2 regions of the Dyadobacter subterraneus genome follow, and region 2 is predicted to be linked to the other one. Evidence: riboswitches for the same ligand, from Rfam matches in the RefSeq annotation. Region 2 holds a riboswitch; the other holds the start of a gene.
What was found. A riboswitch is a leader RNA that binds a small molecule or an ion and turns the genes downstream of it on or off. The one in region 2 is predicted to bind S-adenosylmethionine.
Positions count from the first base shown of each region.

Region 1 (8,447 bases), 300 kb from region 2:
AGCCTTCGGTAGCCGATATTGATCTGGATGGAAAGCCGGATTTGGTGACCGTGGATTTTTCAGGCAAACTGAAAATTTTCCATTCTGCCGATTGGGGCAAATGGACACAGCGGGAAAGTCTTTTGATTGATCATAACGGTCTGGGAACAGATCCTTTATTTGGCGGATATTTATACGCTACCGTTGCAGATTTCAATGGAGACGGGAAGCCGGATGTTGCGATAGGAAACAGTACCGGCGGAATTCGTCTTCTTCAAAATATTTTACCAATCAGCATAACGCCGGTTGAACCACCAGTTGAACAAAGTGTAAAAGTGTATCCAAATCCGGCTGGTGAATATATTAAAGTACTTTCCACAGAAAATGCCTCGTTAACCGTTTTCAATGTTGCGGGCCAAGCTATTCAATCAAATATTATGGTCAGAGCGAATGTTGAAAAAGAAATTGTTACTACAAAATGGACGCCGGGATTATACGTTTTTGAACTTCAAACCAGCCGTTCACGGATTAGTAAAAAAATCGTGATCCGTTAATTCTTCGGACAGTTAAAAATTTCAATGTTAAATTATTAACAAAAAACGATCTAAAAATTATAAAATCGCTCTTGAAAGAGTAAATACTAGTACTCAATTACTTAGGAGGTAGTGTCCATAGAATTATTAAATTTATAATTCAAAAAGACGTATTTCAGGCAGTACGGTACAGGATGCGCTATTTCTGTTCGTATGTCAACTTACGGGTTAAATGCATAACTGGCTACTCGCCTTATATTTTTTAACCACTGAACATTAAACCCTAAAACCTCATGCAGGCACTTCTTGGTGTACTTTTTCATTTCATTGGCGGTTTTGCTTCCGGCAGTTTTTATATTCCTTACAAAAAAGTAAAAGGCTGGGCGTGGGAAACTTACTGGATTGTAGGTGGTTTGTTTTCCTGGTTAATCGTTCCACCGCTGGCTGCCTATCTGACCATTCCGGATTACATGGATATCATCGCCCATACAGATGGCGGCGTTTTATTTCTGACTTACTTTTTTGGTGTGCTCTGGGGGATCGGCGGTTTGACTTATGGTCTGGGTGTGAGGTATTTGGGCGTATCGCTCGGAAGTTCGATTATTCTTGGTTTATGTTCAGTTTTCGGTGCTTTAATTCCTTCGGTTTATTACGAATTTAATCCAAAAACGGGTAAAGATTCGATTTCGGATTTGATCCATAGCAATTGGGGACAACTGGTTTTACTAGGTTTACTGGTCTGCGTAATCGGTATTATCATTTGTGGAAAAGCCGGTGCGATGAAAGATAATGACCTGAAAAAAAGCGGTATTATTTCTGAAAGTAATACTGAATTTAAAATCGGACTGGGACTGACTGTTTCCATTATTTCAGGTATTCTGAGCGCCTGTTTTGCTTTTGGAATTGATGCCGGAAAAGTAATGGCGGAAGAGGCAAATGCTACCTGGCAGGCTGCAAATCCTGGACAGGGAAATTTCCTTTTCCAAAACAACGTAACCTATATCGTAATTTTACTAGGCGGCTTGACTACCAATTTTATCTGGTGTATGCTGCTTAACGCGCGGAACAAAACTTTTAATAATTATACAGACAAAAGCACACCGCTTCTCTCAAACTACATTTTTTCGGCACTTGCCGGTACAACCTGGTTCCTTCAATTTTTCTTTTACGGTATGGGAGAAAGTAAATTGGGCAATGGTGCAAGTTCCTGGATTTTGCATATGGCGTTCATTATTTTAATTGCCAATACGTGGGGATTGGTTTTGAATGAATGGAAAGGTGTTGCTAAAAAAACGCTGGCGACCATTGTCGCCGGGATTTTGGTTATTGTTCTTTCCGTTTTGATCGTAGGCTATGGTAATTATTTGCATGAATAATCTGATCGGGTGAAATGATCGTGAAAAATAAAATTTCAATTTATATCTTCATTATGCTGACGGCCATGGCTTGTCAGGAGAAAAAAAATAAGCAGGAAAATAGCGTGGAAGAAAATGCAACAGGCCAGGAAGGTACCTTTGGGTACGACCTGGCTTTTTTGAAAAAATACAAACAGGTTATCGTTTTGGAATCTCCTGATGATGAAAATTCTCAGGCTATCGTTGTAGCAGATTATCAAGGACGCGTGATGACCAGCACAGCTGCCGGGGATTCCGGAAATAGTTATGGCTGGCTGAATTATGAATTGATCAAAAGCGGCGAAAATAAACCTCATTTTAATGCCTTAGGCGGCGAAGACCGATTCTGGTTTTCGCCCGAAGGCGGCCAGTTTTCGGTTTATTTCAAAAAGGGAAAATCATTTGTTTACGAAAACTGGCAAACGCCGGCGGTAATTGATTCCGAGCCATATGATGTAGTTTCTTCGGATTCTTCTTCGGTCAGATTCAAGAAAAAAACTACACTTGAAAATAATATCGGCACAAAATTTGACCTGTTGATTGAGCGTGAGGTTACAATGATCAATAAATCTGAGATTAAAAATCTGCTTTCTGTTCAGGATTTTGACAATATAAAAACTACGGGTTATACTTCTGAAAACGCTGTAACAAATTTGGGTGAAGATTGGAAAAGGGAAACGGGTGCACTGGGAATCTGGATTTTGGGTATGTTTAAACCGTCGACAAAAACAACGATTGTAGCCCCATTTTCCAAAACCAATTCAGAGAAACCATTATTGACTTCAAATTATTTTGGAGATATTCCGGGCGATCGGTTGGTTGTAAAAGATTCTGCTGTGTTTCTAAAAGCCGATGGAAAATTCAGAAGTAAAATCGGTTTATCTCCAAAATCTGCCAGGAAAGTTGCCGGAAGTTATGATGCTGAAAAGGGTATTTTGACCATCATTTTATATGATTTAGAATCGAACGGAGAATATTTAAAGTCAACCTGGGAGCTCCATAAAGATCCATTTGGCGGGGATGCATTGAATGCCTATAATGATGGTCCATTGGAAGACGGCTCTCAAATGGGACCCTTTTACGAGCTCGAATCGAACTCAAATGTAATGTTATTAAAGAAAAATGAAAAGCTTATCCATCGCCACAGCACTCTTCACTTTGAAGGGGAAAAATCGGATTTGAACAAAATTGCAAAAACTGTTTTAGGCGTTGATCTTAAATCAATTGAAAATGCATTTTCGTTAAAGTAATTTAGTACCACCATAATATTCCTGACCACTTAATCACCTGAAAACATGAAATACATAAGATACGCTCAATTGTTTTGTTTCGCGCAGTTTATGCTGGCAGGAGGGTTTGTTGCCGAAGCCCAAAAGAAAGTTTCCAGCGGCGTTTTCAAAAAATATGAAGTCACACCTGATTTTATAGCCGAAGGCGCTGCCGTTGGTGATGTAAATAAGGATGGTAAAAAAGATATTCTGGCCGGCGCTTACTGGTTTGAGGCTCCGAACTGGACGAAACATGAGATCATGCCTGTAAAAGCTTTTTCGTGGAAAGATGGATACAGTGATTCGTTTCTGGATTTTAGCTCGGATGTAAATCAGGACGGCTGGGTTGATCTGATCCGGATCGATATTGCGGGAAATCCTGCCGTCTGGTATGAAAATCCTAAAAATAAAGCAGGGCATTGGGTTGCAAGAGAAATTCATCCGTCGATCGGTAACGAGTCGCCTGTTTTTGTAGATATTGATGGTGACGGACGGCTGGATTTACTGGCCAATGATCCTGAGAAAAAACAGGTGATCTGGCTTAGTCCACCAAGAAAAAAAGCAGATACACAATGGGAACTTAACATTATCAGCAGTGATGAAAAAATTGCTACCCATAAATATACCCACGGCTTAGGTTATGGAGATATTAATGGTGATGGTAAAAAAGATGTGCTGGTAAAAGATGGCTGGTGGGAAGGTACGGCAGATCCTAAAAAGCCAAACTGGAAATTTCACCCGGCTAATTTGAGCCAGGATTGTGCGCAAATGTATGTTTATGATGTGAATCAGGATGGATTAAATGATGTTATTAGTTCTTCGGCGCATAACTATGGAATCTGGTGGCATGAGCAGGGGAAAGACGGATCGTGGACAGAACATGAAATCGCAAAAGATTTTTCCCAATCGCACGGACTGGGTTTTAAAGATATAAACGGTGACGGATTTCCGGATCTGGTTACAGGAAAACGTTATTATGCGCATAATGGGGGAGATCCGGGCGCGGAAGATGCTGCCGTTACTTATTGGTATGAATTCAAACCCGGAAAGACACCAACCTTCATTACGCATAAAATTGATAATGAGGCAGGAGGCGGTCTGCATGTTGAAATTGAAGATATGAATAAGGACGGCTTGCCCGATTTTGTAATGGGGGATAAAAAGGGTGTTCATTATTTTGAACAGCAAAAGAGATAATTTCCTCCTACCTTTAATACACACTTTCAATCGCAGATTCATGAAATTCGGTATCAATACCTATTTGTTTTCCTCTCCTTTTACAAATGAGAGCATAAGCTTTTTTCCAAAGTTTAAAGAATGGGGTTTTGATTTTGTAGAAATTGCTGTGGAAGATCCTGCCAATATTGATCCTGTTTTGATACGAAAAGCTTTGGACGATAACGGTTTGGAATGCCGCTCTGTATGTGCTGCAACCGGTCCGGGCAGGGATTTGCGTGGCAATCGAAAGGAGCAGGTTGTATCCTTGGAATATATTAAAAAGCTGATCGATATAGCACCAATTTTAGGAAGTTCACTTGTCGCGGGGCCAATTTATTCTGCCGTTGGAAGAGCTGATCTTGTTCCGGAAGATGAAAAAACCAAGCAATGGATTACTGTCGTAAAAAATCTCCAGATACTTTGCGCTGATGCTGAGAAAGCAAATATTAAACTGGCTATTGAACCACTAAACCGCTACGAAACAGATTTGATCAATACCTGCGAACAGGCTCTAAATCTGATTAAGGATGTGGGAAGTGATGCACTTGGGATTCATCTGGATGCTTTTCATATGAATATTGAAGAAAAAGATCCTGCCCTGGCGATTCTAAAAGCCGGAAGCAAATTAGCACTTTTACATGCGTCCGGTAGTGACAGAGGAACGCCCGGAGGTGATCAGATCAATTGGGAAAGGATTTTTGTCGCACTGGATAAAATCGATTATGCAGGCGATATTGTTATCGAATCTTTCACACCCGATGTTAAAATTATAGCCAAAGCAGCCTCAATTTGGCGAAAAGTAGAACCTTCAAAGGAATCAATCGCGGTTGAAGGACTCAAATTTCTTCGGTCCTTAAACCTCTAAATCCTGCTTTAAATTAATCTTTTTGAAAAAATAAAAGATAATGCTTGCACAGGAAAAAAATATAACACAACTTTGTCTATCAAAATAGTAGATTTATAAAGAACGAAGGGAGAGGTTAGGCTCAATGATCTTCTGGCAACCTATGACTAATAAGGTGCCCCAACCTAATTCTAATGATAAATCTTTAGAATCCACTGAATACAATTGTTGCCGGAGATAAAATCGAAGGAATTTTTATTGTCATTACTCAAAAAAAGAGTGTTTTGACTGAATTTTTAACTTATCTATCTAGTTAACTGGTAGAGATTATATACTGTATATTATTACGTTCAAACTCCTATGAAAATCAATCGTTTATTATTTGCAATTTTTCTGGCGGCAACGGCTGTCATTTCTGCTTACGCACAGAACAAACAAATGAAAGAAGGTATCTGGCGCGGCGTTTTCAAAGTGGGAGAAACGGACGTTCCCTTTAATTTTGAAGTGAAAAAGAAGCCAGGAAATCAGCTGGTTCTGACTGCCATTAACGGTGATCGTCGTGATGATTTCAATGCTAAATATTTTTCATCAGATTCATTGCAGGTGACGATGAATACTTTTGAAGCAGCATTTTTTGCAAAAATAGAAAATGACGGAAGTTTGACCGGCGTGCATAAAAGTCTTGTGCCGGGCGTAAACAGAGCAATTCCTTTTACTGCTCAGCCTGATAAAAGTTACCGTTTTGTTGAACCTGGTAAGGAAATCAAGCCAGCTGCTGATATCACCGGAAAATGGCTCGTAAAAATACAGTCGGATAAACCTGTTGCTGACCGCGTTGCTGTTTTTGAGCAGAAGGGAAATAAACTGAATGGTATCATTTTGTCAATCACCGGCGATAGTCGTGAGTTGCAGGGAAATGTTCAGGGAAATGAATTTTTGCTTTCGGGTTTTACAGGATCTGGTCCTTCTTATGTTACAGGAAAAATTATTGACGGAAAATCCATCGAAGGTGCGATCGGTTTTGGTGTGAATGCTACAAAATTCACAGCTGTTAAGGATGATAATGCAGCTCTTGCAGATGCATACTCGCTTACATTCCTGAAACCGGGTTATGAAAAACTTGATTTTACTTTTCCTGATCTGAATGGAAAACAGGTTTCGCTAAGCGACGAGAAATATAAAGGAAAGGTTGTGGTAATTGAATTAATGGGAACCTGGTGCCCGAATTGTATCGATCAGGTTTCGTTCATGGCTCCATGGTATAAAGAAAACAGAAGCAAAGGGGTAGAGATAATCGGTTTGTCTTTTGAGGCAAAAGATGATTATGAATTTGCAAAGCGCACTTTGACAAAATTGAAAACCCGCTATGATGTACAGTATGATTTACTTTTTGCGGGTAAAAATGATAAAAACGAAGTAGCCCAAAAACTGGTTGCGCTCAAAGAATTCATCGCATTTCCGACAACGATTATCGTTGGCCGTGACGGAAAAGTGAAAGAGATTCATACCGGATTTTCAGGAAAGGGGACCGGTCAATTTTATGATGATTACGTCAAAAAATGGAATACCGATCTAGCAAAGCTGATCGCTGAGCCACTACCGTAACCTCGTTCTTCTATTAAAAACAGATACAAACTAAAAACCAAATTATGGAAATTTATTGTGATAGCGCTGCGACGACGGCCATTGATCCTGAGGTGATTGAAGCAATTTTGCCTTATTTGACAACTAATTTTGGAAATCCTTCATCCAGTCACTGGGCAGGACGGAAAGTTCGGGAAATGATTGACCATTCCCGGAATACCATTGCCAGATTACTGGGCGTAACTGCCGAAGAAATATTTTTTGTTTCGGGTGCGACGGAAGCCAACAATCTTGCTTTGTCAGAATCAATCAGGGAATATGAGTTGACGCACGCAATCACAAGTAAAATTGAGCATAAAGCAGTTTTGCAACCTTTATTGAAACGCGAAAGAGAAGGGGATATTGAAATCAGTTATGTGAAACTTGATAAAAATGGAAACGTAGATCTGGAACATCTCGAACATTTGCTAGATGCCAATCCGCAGTCGCTGATCAGTTTGATGCATGCCAATAATGAAATTGGAAATATTACCGATATTGAAGCGATCAGCAAACTTGCGGAAAAATATAATGCGGTTTTTCATACGGATACGACGCAGACAATTGGCAAAGTAAAGATTGATCTAAAAGAATTTCCGGTTGATTTTCTGGTAGGATCCGCACATAAATTTCACGGTCCGAAAGGGGTTGGATTTATTTATATCAACAAAAAACACAAGCTAAAACCGCAAATCTTAGGAGGTGCCCAGGAAAAGGGACAAAGAGGAGGGACGGAAAATGTAATTGGCATTGCAGGTCTGGCGAAAGCCCTTGAAATTTCTTACCGCGATTTTGACAATATTCATGAAAAAACGGCGGCATTGAAACAACGACTGATTACCCAGCTCGAAAACAGCGGAATCCCGGATCTTGGTTTTAATGGTGAAAGTAAATCTTCTACGAAAAGCCTTAGCTCGATCGTTAATATTTCTTTTCCATGTCTGCAATCTGGAAGTCTGGTTAATAATCTGGACACGTTCGGTATAGCGGTATCCGGTGGCAGTGCCTGTTCCAATTTAGGCAACGGAGGTTCGCACGTTATTTCGGCGATTCAGCATGACGACAATAAGGAAAATGTGCGTTTTTCTTTTAGTAAATTCAACACGACAGAAGAAATTGATCAGATTGTCAGCACCATAGCCAAAATCTATGAAGTTGATAACAGTAACATACCGGAAGAGTCAATTGCTGCGCAACAGTCATTTACCTGGGTTCCTTAATGGTTCCCGATTCTGATTATGAAGCCAAATTGTTCTGATATTCACTGTTTTAGTTAAACAATCTTAAAATTTAGAAAAAAACAGTGAATATCTATTTTTCGGATTTGATTGAAATAATAAATTTTATAAATTACGCTGAGGTATTTGTTTAAGTATGAGTGCAATAGTGTTTCCAATTACTATGACGATAAACATGATTCCAAATGAAAAACACATACCAGATTAAAATTTCATATCGCAAAAATCTTAGTCTTCATAAAATAACTTCGCTGATCGAATCGGTGAAGGGCGTTAGAATTAAACAGCTTAATCTTATAAGCAAAGGAAAAAGTTTTGTCGGTGTGCTGGCCCTGGAAGTTACCCAAATG
Region 1 covers NZ_JACYGY010000001.1:5,895,774-5,904,220, reverse strand. The annotation lists gene IEE83_RS24585 (T9SS type A sorting domain-containing protein) at 1-533, shown strand, start outside; gene rhaT (L-rhamnose/proton symporter RhaT) at 806-1,888, shown strand; gene IEE83_RS24575 (DUF6786 family protein) at 1,909-3,156, shown strand; gene IEE83_RS24570 (FG-GAP repeat domain-containing protein) at 3,202-4,371, shown strand; gene IEE83_RS24565 (sugar phosphate isomerase/epimerase family protein) at 4,412-5,257, shown strand; SAM riboswitch class I at 5,348-5,440, shown strand; gene IEE83_RS24560 (peroxiredoxin family protein) at 5,597-6,841, shown strand; gene IEE83_RS24555 (cysteine desulfurase family protein) at 6,886-8,079, shown strand; gene IEE83_RS24550 (hypothetical protein) at 8,283-8,447, shown strand, end outside.
Region 1: it holds a riboswitch for S-adenosylmethionine, as region 2 does, so the genes downstream of both, IEE83_RS24560 (peroxiredoxin family protein) here and IEE83_RS23435 (O-acetylhomoserine aminocarboxypropyltransferase/cysteine synthase family protein) in region 2, are expected to answer to the same signal.

Region 2 (8,447 bases):
TAGTCTCAATTTCTGATTTGGCGGCTCAACAGGAAACTGCCTTTCCAGTAATTCCATAAATAAAGAAGAAACGCGGCGAACCGCATTTGTTTCTGTATTGAGGGCTGAAACGGGTTGTAATTTTTGTCCGGTATGAATTAATTCCATTACGTAATTCCGGATCAAATCGTACTTATAAGCATAATCCGATTCCAATTCTCGCAGCATCTTATTGAAAATCAATTTCACTTCATCAAGCTGTTCATCCGTAAGGAAAAAGATTGGATTTCCTCCCGGCTGGAAAACCGGCATATCCGGAATTACAATCCCTGTATTACTCTGAACAAAAAAATCTTCTGAAAAAATACAGAAAATTCCAGTCTGGTTATCGTCTAATGAATGGTAGTTGTATGGTATTTGAGGTGTAGCAAAGAGCAGTGCATTCTTTTCAATTTCAATTACTTTATCCGCATATTCTGCACGATTTCTTCCAATAATCAAACTTATCTTGTAATAAGCTCTCCGGTTGTAAGGCATTTTTGTCTGCTTCGCACCAAAAATCTCTTCGGTCCTGAACACGTTGAAATGGCCAATTTCTTTCTGTATCCGTTCCGGAATCAGTAAAGATGCTTCTTTATAAAAATCCTGTAAATTCGTAAGTTCTGGCATGACTCAAAATTACGAAATTCAAATCTGTAATAAAAAAGAAGTTTGAAACTTTGGAATTATTGGTCGGATACTTGATTCGATTTGCTGTATTTCCGAACGGTTATTTTCACATGATCAATCCTGCTTTCGGATATGGGATGTCTGTTTAAGAAATCCGTTTCATCAGACTTTTCTTTCAATACCATTAAAACTTTGGATAATGAATTTGGATTGTATCCGGCATTAACCAGATATTTAATACTGAGATCATCAGCCTCTTCCTCTTCTGTCGCGTCAAAAGTCAGTTTCAAAATATCTGAAATGTAGTTGGAGATTTCCGAGGGAGTATATTCCAAGGTGACACTGGACGAATCTTTAAATGATTCCAAAATATCAAATCCGGATAACTTTTCAGTGGTATGCCTGTTGATTACGTGCCCGATTTCATGACTTAATACAACGGCGATTTTATCATCTGTTTGGAGTAATTTGAGCAATCCATTTGTGATAAAAATCTGTCCGCCAGGAAAAGAAATGGTATTACTTGTTTGAGAATCAGCCAAAACATGAAAGTCAAACTGATAAGGAGATTTGCTTATCTGCTGAACTGCAACAAGCTTTTGACCGATATTTTTTATTCTGTTTTGAATTTCAGTATCAGGATGAAGTCCGCCATATTTCGCTGCGATATCCGGTGCACATTGCAGACCTAATTCAATTTCTTGCTGAATCGTCATACTGATACGCTGCTTTTTTCCGGTTATCGGATTTATCTGTGTTTTTCTAAATAAATGGAAAAACGAAAAAAGGAAGATTACGATAATCAGGACAAACCCTAGTGTGACTTTCTGGTTTCGACTGATTGTCATCCTGGTTAACTTTAAAAATTTGATTGATTGATTGATTCAAAATCAGATTTGGATAAAATCGATTCATTTCCCGTGGATTGAAATCTACGGCTACAATGTCGGTCTTACCTACGGCAATTTGATGTGGAAAAAATCAAAAATCCTGTGTTTGTACACAGGATTTTGAATACATGTAGCGGAAAAATTAACCAATTTTTGCAGTTTGTAATTGCCCGTTGGTTTCACGCCACGCGCGGATTACCTGCGTTAATTGTTTGTATTCGATCAAAAATCCATCGTGACCGTACAGGGAATCAATTTCCTGGAATACTGCGTCAGGAATATGACGGGCCAGAAACTGCTGTTCGGAAATTGGAAAAAGTAAATCTGATTTTATACCTAAAACAAGTGTTTTCGCTTTAACCAAACCAAGTGCATGCACAATTCCTCCACGGTTTCTTCCCACATTATGGGAGTCCATAATTTTTGAAAGCGTCCAGTAAGAATAGGCATTAAACCTTTTCACAAACTTGTCTCCCTGATATTGCTGATAAGATGATGCGCGGAAATCATCGATCTGATCAGGATTATCGCGGGCCTGGGTAAAATTGTATGTATCGTAATTCCGGTAAGAAAGCAAAGCCATCGAACGTGCTGCACGCATGCCCATTTTTCCGGAATCTTCGTGATCTTCCTTCCAACTCTGGTCTGCTTCAATCGCCATTCTCTGCGATTCATTGAAAGCCACCCCCCAGGGCGAATGCAAGGCATTTGACGCAATTAATATCAACTCTTCAAAAAGATCCGGAGCTTCAACAGACCATTCCAACGCCTGCTGTCCGCCTAATGACCCTCCGATACAGAGTTTAATTTTTTGTATGTTAAGCTCCTGACGAAGGATTTCCAGTGTCCCTACTACATCCTTAACCGTAATCGTCGGGAAATCCCGAAAATACGGTTTCTGTGTTTTTGGATTGATCGACAACGGTCCGGTTGAACCATAAGCAGAGCCGAGAACATTGACACAAATGATAAAATCCTTTTCTGAATTGATGTATTTGCCGTCACCCACCAAACCATCCCACCATTCGGCGGCATCAGAATTGCCGGTTAAAGCATGACAAATCCAGACAATATTATCATCCTCCGGATTTCTGGTACCGTAAGTCGAGTACGATAATTCAAAACCTGGTAGTTCACGTCCCAATTCCAAAGGATAGGCGTAGGGATATCTAAAAATCTTGTGTTCCGCTTGCATACGTGCCAAAGCACTAAGTTTAATTACTAAAACTATTAAAAGTCAGAAAGTTGAATCCAACTTCCTGACCAAGTGTTATTACTTCGCAGCTTCAAAAGCCTGCTGAAGATCTGCTTTTATATCATTAATATGTTCAATCCCAACCGATAACCGCAACAATCCCGGTGCAACACCCGCCTGCTCCTGTTCCGTTTCTGAAAGTTGTGAGTGCGTTGTACTTGCCGGGTGAATGATCAGCGTTTTGGAATCACCAACGTTAGCCAAATGGCTTGTCAGTTTTACTGAATTCACAAAAGTATCCGCTGCTTCTTTTCCTGCTTTCAGTTTGAAAGAAAGCACAGATCCTGCTCCACGGCTAAGATATTTCTCAGCCAAGGCTTTGTATTTATTGCTAGCCAAGCCAGGATAATTTACAAATTCTACATCTGGATGCGCTTCCAGCCAGGTTGCCAGAGCCAAGGCGTTTTCACTCGCACGTTCCACGCGAAGTGTCAGCGTTTCTAAACCTTGTAATAATAAAAAGGAATTAAACGGACTTTGTGATGGGCCCCAGTCACGAAGACCTTCTACCCTTGCACGAATGATAAATTGAATATTTCCGAACGGTCCATTTTTACCAAAAACATCATTCAGTACCAATCCGTGATAACTTGGCGATGGCTCCGTAAATTGTGGATATTTTCCATTCCCCCAATCAAAAGTACCGGCATCAACAATTACTCCGCCCATCGTAGTACCATGACCGCCAATCCATTTCGTGGCGGATTCAACAACAATATGTGCGCCCCATTTGATCGGCTGACAAATAGCACCAGCGGCACCAAAAGTATTATCGACAATAATTGGCAAATCATATTTTGCTGCCAAGGCAGAAAAAGCTTCAAAATCCGGAATGCTGTAACTTGGGTTACCAATGGTTTCCAGATAAATCGCTTTTGTTTTACCGTCAATCAATTTTTCAAAACTTGAAATATCGTCTCCATCCGCAAAACGCGCTTCAACGCCAATATTCTTGAAGGAATTTTTAAACTGGTTAAAACTTCCGCCATATAAAAAAGACGTAGAAACGAAATTATCGCCAACTGTGGTAATGTTATTAATAGCCAGAAACTGCGCAGCATGCCCCGAAGCAACACCCAAAGCAGCCACTCCTCCTTCCAGTGCAGCCAATCTTTTTTCAAAAACATCCGTGGTCGGATTCATGATCCGGGTGTAGATGTTTCCAAATTCTTTCAATGCGAACAGATTTGCTCCATGTTCGGAGTTATTGAAAGTGTAGGAAGTTGTCTGATAAATCGGTACAGCACGGGCATTGGTTACCGGATCCGGCTCCTGACCTGCATGTAACTGAAGTGTTTCAAATTGATAAGCTGTGTTTGACATAACTGTTTGTACGGTTTATTTGTGCGGCAAATATTTAGGAAATACAAAATTCAGTGTAAATCGACAGCGTTCCGGTGGTAAAACAGCATACGAAAATAGTGTTGAAAAGCTTTTGCTAATCAAAACCAGATACGAGGACAAAGCCCTCCGGCTTGCGGAAATAGTTACTAAGTTCATGCGCGTTTGATTTTATATCTCCTAAAACAGCTTAGGTAGGAATTAGCACCTTTCTCCGACGCAGGAGTAGGTTGCCAGAGGTTCGTAGAGCCTATTCTCTCGCCTCTTCTTTATAAATCAATCGCTAAAAAGTGAAGCAAATTGACTTGATGGTGCAATAATAAGCCCGGAAGCCGGGAAAAGCAAATATACCCGTCAAATTTTAGTATGAACCGTATGCTTACGTTTACTCTTGTACCGGGTTTTTACTCTTTTTTATCATTCTTTTATTTTCTCCTTCCAGCCTTCCCCGCTTTGTTCTATATTTGTATAAAGTACAGTTTTATGGCAATGCATTATCGTTTCGACAAAGAAAAATCTTCCCGCAAACCTGGGATTACTCCGCTTAAAGAGGCGATTGATATGATGATTGACCGTTATAAGCTTAGAAGCCGGTTTGATCAGTCGTATGTGGTTGCGCATTGGGATAAAATCATGGGATCAGCCATTGCTTCCCGGACCAAAAGTATTTATATCAAAGACCGTATCCTATTTCTTCAAATCGAATCTGCTCCGTTGAGAAGCGAACTTATTCGTGCAAAATCTAAAATTATCGAACTGATCAATCGTGAAATGAAATCCAACCTCGTGGAAGATGTCATTTTTATCTAATCAAAATTGATCTGTTCAATACCAATTCCGAAAAAATCAACCACCAACTGCATTCCAGAACTGCGCACTCATTTATATGCCCACCATACAAATTCCCCCTTTTTTACAACCAGGCGATAAAATAGGTATTGTTGCGCCCGCCAGCGCGGTTCGCTACGAAGATTTACTTCCGGGAATCAACTTGTTTCGGGACGAATGGAAATTAAAAGTTGTTGAAGGAAAAACCTTAAAATCTTCCTATAATCAATATTCTGCAACTGATGAAAACAGGCTTGCAGATTTACAATCCATGCTTGATGATCCCTCCATCAAAGCGATTATCGCGGCTCGTGGTGGTTATGGCTGTTCCAGAATCATTGACAGACTTGATTTTACAGATTTTATAAAATCTCCAAAATGGATCGTTGGATTTAGCGATCTGACTGCAATCCTTTCACAATTATATCAATTAGGTTATGCCAGCGTTCACGCGCCCATGGCAAAATCCATCACTCTGGAAGGTGCAGAAAAAGCTGCCGAATCTTTGAGATCCATACTATTCGGTGAACTTCCCGGTTATTCTGTTGAGCCAAATCCATTGAACAGAAATGGCAGTGCAGTTGCAGAAATTGTGGGTGGAAATCTTTGTTTGCTGGCACATCTGATCGGTTCAAATACGCAAATTGATACAGAAGGAAAAATACTGTTTATTGAAGATCTAAACGAATATTTATACAATCTGGACCGGATGATGATCCAGATGAAACGTGCCGGAAAACTTAGTCATCTGGCAGGATTGATCGTTGGACAATTTACAGATATGAAGGATAATTCGAATCCGCCTTATGGAAAAACGGCTTATGAGATTATTCATGAACATGTTGCAGAGTACGATTATCCATTAACGTTCAATTTCCCGGTCGGGCATGTGGCTGACAACCGTGCCATTGGTGTTGGTATGAATGCTTATCTTGATGTTAACAAAGAAGGTGTGGAACTCCACTTTTTATCCTCCGCTCCTACCATTATATAAAGCTGAATTTTTAGCATGGATACATTTCAAAATAAAGTTGTCTGGATTACCGGTGCATCTGCCGGAATCGGAGAAGCCCTGGCGATGGCATTTGCAAAAGAAGGTGCAAAACTGGTTTTAACGGCAAGAAGAAAAGAAGAACTTGAACGCGTAAAAATAGCAACCGGTTTACCAGATTTGTCCGTTTTGATTCTTCCTTTTGATGTTACAGAATTTGACAAAGCAGAAGGAGCCGCGGCTGAAATTATTGCCAAATTTCAAAAAATTGATATTATGGTTCATAATGCCGGAATCAGCCAGCGTTCCTATATAAAAGATACCGATCTGGATGTTTACAAAAAATTGATGGATGTCAATTTTTACAGCACGGTAGCGATCACAAAAGCAGTTTTGCCATATATGATCAAACAGCAAAGCGGCCATTTTATCGTGATCAGCAGCGTGGCCGGAAAAATCGGAACAATTATGAGATCTGGATATAATGCTTCAAAACATGCTTTGCAGGGTTTTTACGATTCTTTGCGTGCCGAATCTTATAATGACAATATTAAAGTGACAACGATTTGCCCTGGTTATATCCGTACAAATATTTCCGTCAATGCGATCAATGAAAAGGGCGGAAAATTCGGCAAAATGGATGCCAATCAGGAAAAAGGAATTGCCCCGGAAGAATGTGCGAGACAGATTTTGAATGCTGTAAAAAAGGATAAGAAAGAAATTTATATTGGTGGTTTGAAGGAGGTTGCGGCGATTTATGTAAAAAGATTCCTTCCGAATTTACTGTTTGACCAAGTGCGCAAAAATATTCCTGAGTGATAGTCAATGGTAAACAATCAGAAAAAAATTGACTTTTTCTTCAAAAACTTTTTTCACAACGAAGTTTGAAGGAATTATTTGACGACAAATTAATAACGTCCAAATCATCAGGAAGAAGAAATGGTAAAGAAAAAATATTTAGACGCCTCAAAAATGCAAACAAATAGAAGCCAGACAACATTTATTCCTCGGCTACTTCTATCAACGATTTGCCCACCATGGAATTGAAATACCATTTCTCGTCATAGATAGATGAGAATAATATTCTGAATTCAACATTTCCTTTATCAATTTCATCCCGTAGTGATTGGGCTCCGGGGCCGGAAAGCTTGATCCAGTTAAATTGTTCACCGGGAGATATCACGCGTCCTTTCCATAAACTGGAAAAAACGCGTGAAGTCGTCGTATCTTTTGCAATTAATGTCCTGATCAGGGCATTTTCATTTTCTACTTTTTTCTTCTTATACCAGATTTCCAGTTTTTCAATTTTTGCTAGTCCGACACCTTTATTACTTACTTCCAGGGTATATTCCGGTGTTTTATCTTCGGAAAAATTAGTAATCGAAACCATCAGATAAGGTAATGCAGCCGCATAATGTTCTATTCTTTGCAGATAAACCTGATAAAAGGTAATACCTATGGCGCAAAAGCTTGAAACAACAGCCAGAATACTTAGAGAAGTTTCCAGACTAAAACGAAATTTTTGGAATCGGGAAGCCATGTCGGTGAATTTCGGACAAAATCAAGATATTAACTCGGTCTGACATTAACTTATTTCTTCGCTTTTTTCTCCATGTAATCTACTGTCAAGCGACTCAAAGATCTAACACCCAATAACATGCCACTATCATCAATAAAGAAATCAGGCGTGTGATGCGCTGATGCGGTCAACGGATCTTTTCCAACCGGCATTCCGCCTAAAAAGAAGAAAAATCCAGGTACTTTTTGTTGAAAGAAGGAGAAATCTTCTGCTCCCGAAGCAGCCGGAACCAGTTTTACATTATCCTTGCCTGCTACATCCTTTAAAGTACCAACCATTTCTTCTGTCAATGGAATATCATTATATGTAACAGGATAAAGAATTCCGATATTAACATCCGCTTTTGCTCCCGCACTTTCGGCAATATTTGTAGCAATTTCTGTAATACGTTTGTGAACTTTCACGTGCATATCTTCGTCAAAAGTCCTGATCGTACCGATCATTTTTACTTGTTCCGGGATAATATTCTGGCGAATTCCACCATTGATTGCTCCAATTGTTACAACCGCCGGCGCTTTGGTGAGATCGAGGTTGCGACTTACGATAGTCTGTAAACCCATTACAATTTGTGAAGAAGTTACAATCGGATCCACACCCGACCATGGATAGGCACCGTGCGTTTGTTTTCCTTTTACATCAATACTGAAAAAATCGACAGCAGCCATTGTGGCACCTGGCTTGTAACCAATTTTACCAACTTCTGTCTGTGAGTTAATGTGAAGACCAAAAATCGCGTCCACCTTTGGATTTTCAAGCACGCCTTCTTTAATCATCAATTTTGCACCGCCTTCTTCACCTTCTGGTGCACCTTCTTCGGCTGGCTGGAAAATAAACTTAACTGTTCCTTTCAAATCACCTTTCATGGAAGCCAAAACCTCGGCAACTCCCATCAAAATGGAAATGTGCGTATCATGG
Region 2 covers NZ_JACYGY010000001.1:5,592,944-5,601,390, forward strand. The annotation lists gene IEE83_RS23420 (helix-turn-helix domain-containing protein) at 1-648, opposite strand, end outside; gene IEE83_RS23425 (M48 family metalloprotease) at 705-1,496, opposite strand; gene IEE83_RS23430 (homoserine O-acetyltransferase family protein) at 1,681-2,733, opposite strand; gene IEE83_RS23435 (O-acetylhomoserine aminocarboxypropyltransferase/cysteine synthase family protein) at 2,812-4,116, opposite strand; SAM riboswitch class I at 4,303-4,412, opposite strand; gene IEE83_RS23440 (DciA family protein) at 4,618-4,944, shown strand; gene IEE83_RS23445 (S66 peptidase family protein) at 5,021-5,956, shown strand; gene IEE83_RS23450 (SDR family oxidoreductase) at 5,972-6,772, shown strand; gene IEE83_RS23455 (hypothetical protein) at 6,954-7,493, opposite strand; gene IEE83_RS23460 (amidohydrolase) at 7,544-8,447, opposite strand, start outside.